Paludibaculum fermentans: one gene and its partner. Each later gene encodes a partner of the first gene's protein in a complex. Links are inferred from orthologs where the notes say so. Each region holds a gene or a part of one and is shown on either strand. Other genes may lie near its edges.

Region 1 (3,006 bases):
TGGAACACGTCCGTTGGGTGCCTGAGAAACTTTTCGTAGCCTTCCTGTTAAGTTGCGTACACTTAGCGCAACAGTAAGATTCCCGCGCATTCTGCCTGCCGGAATTTGCCTATATACACACACGTCAGGCTGATCTGAATTCCTGGAGAGAACAGCCCGCGCCGGGCGCCGCACACCGCTTCTGGTGACAAACATGGACGGCCTTCGTACAATGACCAAACAGTTTAGAATCTGCGGCGCTGCCGCGAGGAGAGGTGTTTGCAAATGAAGATCAGAATTGGCCTGCTGTTGGCGGTCTTTTCATTGGGCGCCCTGCTGGGTCAGGACGAGGCTCAGTTTCCGAGTTGGATGAAGACGGTTGGCGGCAATATGGGCGCGACCAAGAAGGCGATCGAAGCGAAGTCGGCCGACGCCGCGACGTCTGCCGCGAAAGTCGCTGACGCCTTCGATAAGGTGCACGGTTTCTACAAGTCGAAGGCGGTCGCGGACGCCGAACAGGCGGCGGCTACGGCCAAGGCTGCTGCCGCGGATGTTGCCAAGTTCGCGCAGGCCGGCGATTTCGAGAAGGCGTCGACTGCGTTTGCAACCCTGGGCGGTACCTGCAAGGGGTGTCACGAAGCTCATCGCGAGAAGGGTGCCGACGGTAGCTACAAGTTGAAATAGACCGGAATCGTGGTGGCACTCAGCCCGCCTGAGATGCCACCGCAGCCTGATGCGGCGGTACGGATGTCTCGGGCTCGCGCCAGCCGCCATCGTCCATCGTATGCGACCCTAATCCTACGGATGGAACAACTCAGCTTCGACTCCGCGCCCTCCGTCTTCACCGTCACTGAGGTCACTGCCGCCATCCATCGGCTGCTCACCCGCAGCTTCGATGACGTCCGCATCACCGGCGAAATCTCGGGCTACAAGGTTTGGACCTCCGGACATGCGTACTTCACGCTGAAAGACTCCGGCGCGCAGCTTCGTTGCGTCCTGTTCAAGAACACCCTCCGCTACCTGCGATTCAAACCCAACGACGGGCTCGCGGTGGTCGCGCGCGGTTCTATTGAAGTGCGGCAGGAGCGTGGAGAATACCAGCTCATCGTCTCCTCGCTGGAGCCCCAGGGGCTCGGAGCCCTGCAACTCGCCTTCGAGCAGCTCAAAGCGCGGCTGGCCGCGGAAGGACTCTTCGCGGCGGAAAGGAAACGTCCGCTCCCGGCCTTCCCGCGCCGCATCGGCATTGTGACCTCGCCGCGCGGAGCCGTCATCCGCGACATGCTGACGGTCCTGCGCCGCCGCTTTCCCGGTCTCCACATCCGGCTCTTCCCCACACCGGTTCAGGGCGAAGGCTCCATCGATGGCATCTGCGAAGGGTTGCTCTACTTCGCGGAATCCGGCTGGCCGGACGTCATCATCGTCGGTCGCGGTGGGGGTTCGATTGAGGATCTCTGGACGTTCAATGAAGAGGCCGTCGCGCGCTGCATCGTGGAGTGCCCGATGCCCGTAGTTTCCGCCGTTGGCCACGAAACCGACTTCACCATCGCCGACTTCGTCGCCGACCTGCGGGCGCCCACTCCATCGGCCGCCGCGGAGCTGATCGTTCGCAATCGCGCCGATATCCTGACGTCGCTCGAAACAACCACCCATCGCGTGGAACGGGCCATCCACTTCCGGCTGTCCCAAGCGGCCCGCCGGCTCCATGAGCAGGGTATTCAACACGCCGCCAGCCTGCTGCAACGCCGCATCGCCCGGCTTGGCCAGCGCCTCGACGACGTGGATCAACGGCTCCGCCAGCACGATCCTCGTACCCGCCTGGCGGCCGGCCGGCGGCGTCTGGACACTGCCGCACACGCGCTGGATGACCGCATGCGCCGGCGCGTGCTCGCCGTGGGCCAGCGTCTCCAGAACGCGGCACAGCCGCTGCCGGAGCTCATGCGCCGCCGCCTCGATTCGGCATCGCTGCGCTTGAATCCCCTCTCCGCGCAACTCCAGGCCCTGAGTCCGCTCGGGGTCCTGGACCGGGGCTACGCGATCGTCCAAACCGGTTCCGGCCAGATCGTGAAGTCGCCCGCCGATGCACCGCCGGGCACGGGTCTCGCCATCCGGCTGCGCTCCGGGCAGCTGCGCGCCACGGTCGATGACCGGGCTGCCGGTTCCGGGGAACTTCCGCCCGTTTAAGCAACGCCCACCGGAAACTCATCCCGGGCGGCAGCCCGAAATGATACGTGGCTCCCAATTGACGCGTGCTATATTGGCGCCAAGGGATGCTGGGTTCCACACACCTCAGTCGCTGGGGGCAACGTGTCGTTGCCGGAACACTGCTCGTCCTGTATTCGCTGCTGCTGCTTTTGCCGCTGGCGGCGGCCTCGCCCGAGCGCTCCATGTCCGGCATGGCCTGCTGCCGCACCGGCAAGAAGTGCTGCTGCCGCAAGACCAGCCCCGCCAACGCGATCCTCTCGAATAAGTCCTGTGGCGGCCAGTGCGGACAGACAGCCTCCGCCACCCGGCTCGCGGCGGAGTTGTTCCCCCCTGCGATTCCGGACGATTCCCAGGAATGGCCCGCCGCCGGCCTGATTGCCGGCCGCGCTGTTCGGACCGTTACCACTGCATCAGCCTTCAGCCTGCGGCAGCGCCCACCGCCCCTGACATCCGCCTGACACCCGCCAAAAATTCGACCGTACGGCCTAGGCGCCGTCATGTCAGGGAGATGTGTATGCAAGTACGCCCGATTTTTCTAATTTATTCGATCTCTATTTGCCTTTTATCCTCCGCCCAGGAAACAATCAGCCATGCCAGCGTCAGCGGACGTGTGACCGACCCGTCCGGACTGGTCGTCGAGAGTGCCGCTGTGCAGGCACGGCAGCTGGAAACCAACCAGGCGAGCAGCACCATCACCAGCCGCGAAGGCCGGTTCCGCTTCCCTTATTTGCGTCCCGGATCCTACGAAGTCTCCGTCAAGCAACCCGGCTTCGCCCCTGTCACGCAGCGCGTCGTGCTCACCGTCGGCGCGGCCTTCGAATTGCC
Region 2 (3,044 bases), 1.3 Mb from region 1 along the record:
CCCACCTCGAACTGTGGTTTGACTAGGATAACGAACTCACGCGGCGCGGTGAGCATCGGCTTCAGGGCCGGAAGGATGAGTGTAACCGATATGAAGCTGACGTCGCAGACCGCCAATTCCGCGAGTTCGCCTGTGACCGAGGGCTCCAGGAACCGGGCGTTCACTCCCTCGTGGACCACCACCCGCGGGTCGTTGCGCAGCTTCCAATCCAACTGGCCGGTCCCGACGTCGATGCAGTGTACCCGGGCCGCGCCTCGATTCAGCAATACGTCGGTGAATCCGCCGGTGGAGGACCCGACATCCAGGCACACACGGCCCGTCACATCGATCTTCCAGTGATCCAATGCACCCAGCAGTTTGTAGGCGCCTCGGCTTACCCAGGGCATCCGCGCAATCAGCTCGATCACTGCGCCGGTGGAGACCAGCGCTCCGGCCTTGTCCACGCGCTGCCCGTTCACCATCACTGCGCCGGCCAGCAGCATGGCGTGCGCCCTGTCCTTGGATTCGACCAGGCCGCGATCGCATAACAACTGGTCGATGCGCTGCCTGGGCTGCTTCATGAGTTGCGGTCGACGATGAGATCGGCCAGTTCGTGCAGCCGCCGGGCGCTGCCGCCGAACTGCTCCAGCGCGGCGTGCGCCAAGCCCCGCTGCTCCTCCGCCATGTGCTGGGAAGCGTCCAGGCCGTATACGGCTGGAAAGGTGATCTTGTGCTGCTCGGCATCCTTGCCGGCCGTCTTCCCCAGTTCCTCGCTCGTCTGGGTCACGTCCAGTATGTCGTCGACGATCTGGAAGGCGAGTCCGATATGCTCTCCATAAGCCGAGATCGACGCCAGTTGATCCTCCGTCGCGCCCGCATGGATGGCGCCCAGCCGCAGCGAGCAGCGCAGCAGCGCCCCGGTCTTCGCCCGATGAATCTGGTCCAGCAGTTCCGCCGTGGGTGCCTGATTCTCGCCTTCAATGTCGTGCACCTGGCCGGCGATCATGCCCCGCACGGTACCGGAAGCCGAAGCCAGTTCGGCCACCAGGCGCGCATTGCCAAGCCGCCCCAGGACCTCAAACGCAAACGTCAGCAGCGAATCCCCGGCCAGAATCGCCATCGCCTCCCCAAATACCTTGTGGGAAGTGGGCCGGCCGCGGCGTAAGTCGTCATTGTCCAGGGCTGGCAGGTCGTCGTGGATCAGTGAATAGGTGTGGATCAGTTCCAGGGGACACGCCACGGTCACCGCCCCCTCCACATCGTGGCCCGCGATGCTCCTCGCGGCTTCCAGGCACAGGATCGGCCGGATCCTCTTCCCGCCGGCGAACAGCGAGTATCGCATCGCCTTGTGGATGGTCGAGGGGGCCACATCTTCGGCCGGCACCAGCCGGTCCAACTCCTGGTCGATCAGCTTCGTCTGCTCGACCAGATATTCCTTCAGACTCAGTTCAGCAAGCGTCATTCTTCTTCCGGATCGAAAGGCACGGCCTCAAAGTCCTCGCCCTTCTTCATGAGGATCTCTACCCGCGTCTCGGCCGCCGTCAGTTGCTTACGGCAGGAATCACTGAGAAGCATCCCCTTTTCAAAGAGTTCCAGGGCCTGCTCCAAAGGCAGTTCCGCGCTCTCCAGTTGGCGCACCACCGCTTCGAGTTCACTGATGGATTGTTCGAACGGTTGCGCGTCGGCGGACGGCAGCTTCTCCGCCGCCTTCGGCTTTTTGTCGGCCATCGTTTTATTTTACGTCGTCGATCAGCTTCGAAACAGGGCGGGCGATGAATGCGAGGATCACGGCCGCCACCAGCATGATGATGCCGAGGGTACGGAACAGGTCGAAGGGCGGCAGGCTGCCGTAAATTGAGGCCGTCTTGCCGGCCAGATAGTTGCCCATCGAGATCGAGAGAAACCAGACACCCATCATCAGGCCGGCTACCCGTTTGGGCGCCAACCGGGTCATCGCACCCAGGCCCACCGGACTGAGCAGAAGCTCGCCCAGGGTCTGCAGCAAATAGGTCACCACCAACCACATGGGGCTGACCCGTCCGCCGGCGCCGGCCCGCTGGGCGGCCAGCATCATCACGACAAAAGTGCCTGTGGCGAAGAATAGCGAAAGTGCGAACTTCATGACAGAGGAGGGCTGCCGGTCACCCATCTTCAGCCAGAGCCACGCGAACGCCGCCGCAAAACAGATGATGAAACCCGCGTTCAACGACTGAAACCAACTCGCCGGGAAGTCAAACCCGAAGAGCACTCTTTCCGTATTCTGCTTCGCGAAGACATTGAACGACGAACCCGCCTGTTCAAAGGCCGCCCAATAGAGTGACGAGCCGCAGAACAAGACGATGATCACCATCAGCCGCTTGCGCTCCGCAGGGGTCCAGTCTCCGCCGAAGAACATCCAACCGAACAGCCCAAGCGTGATGATGGCCAGTAGAACTCCGGCCGCATTCACCAGCCGTTCCGCATCCAGGGGCATCGTGCCGCTCAAGTGCAGAAATGCGAGCACGGCGGCCGCGACCACCAGCCCGGCCACGGAATACTGAAATTGCCGGCGCCACTGCTGTCCGATCTCCGGCGTCGGCGGAGCCACGGGATGTATGCCTGCCTCACCCAGACGGTGCCGGCCCATCCAGAAAGTCAGTACTCCGCAGAGCATGCCGACACCGGCCAGGCCGAAGCCGTAATGCCAGTTGATCCGTTCACCCACATATCCGCAGATCAATGGCGACACCGTAGCGCCGATATTGATCCCCATGTAGAAGATCGAAAATCCGGCGTCCGTGCGTGGGTCGCCCGGCCGGTAGATCTGTCCGACAATCGTCGAGATATTCGGTTTCAGCAGGCCGGTACCAAGCACGATCAAGGGCAGGCCCAGGAAGAAGACGGACTCATTCGGCACTGCAAGCATGAAATACCCGGCCGAGATAATCAGCCCGCCGTACATCACGGCGCGGCGCTGGCCCAGAATGCGGTCGGCCAGCCAGCCTCCAGGCAGGCTGAATCCGTACACGCTTGCAGTGTATAGACCGTAGATGGCGAACGCCGTTGTCGTGCTCATGCCCATGCCG

The links.
Region 2: the proteins of xseA (region 1) and xseB are in contact, whole or in part, in a cryo-EM structure (PDB 8TXR), measured with the Escherichia coli proteins. The link is inferred for Paludibaculum fermentans from one-to-one orthologs.

What each region holds. Positions count from the first base shown.
Region 1 is NZ_CP063849.1:7,373,358-7,376,363, forward strand. Bases 38-2,971 are described here. They hold xseA (exodeoxyribonuclease VII large subunit), read left to right. Parts: upstream 38-783; coding sequence 784-2,160; downstream 2,161-2,971. Other genes in these bases: IRI77_RS29240 (cytochrome c), read left to right, coding at 265-663; IRI77_RS29250 (hypothetical protein), read left to right, coding at 2,247-2,639; IRI77_RS29255 (TonB-dependent receptor), read left to right, coding at 2,696-2,971. Outside these bases: more of IRI77_RS29255, read left to right, coding at 2,972-3,006. UniProt on the Escherichia coli protein: Bidirectionally degrades single-stranded DNA into large acid-insoluble oligonucleotides, which are then degraded further into small acid-soluble oligonucleotides.
Region 2 is NZ_CP063849.1:8,707,913-8,710,956, reverse strand. Bases 73-3,044 are described here. They hold xseB (exodeoxyribonuclease VII small subunit), read right to left. Parts: upstream 1,708-3,044; coding sequence 1,438-1,707; downstream 73-1,437. Other genes in these bases: IRI77_RS34605 (peptide MFS transporter), read right to left, coding at 1,712-3,044; IRI77_RS34615 (polyprenyl synthetase family protein), read right to left, coding at 557-1,441; IRI77_RS34620 (TlyA family RNA methyltransferase), read right to left, coding at 73-560. Outside these bases: more of IRI77_RS34620, read right to left, coding at 1-72. UniProt on the Escherichia coli protein: Bidirectionally degrades single-stranded DNA into large acid-insoluble oligonucleotides, which are then degraded further into small acid-soluble oligonucleotides.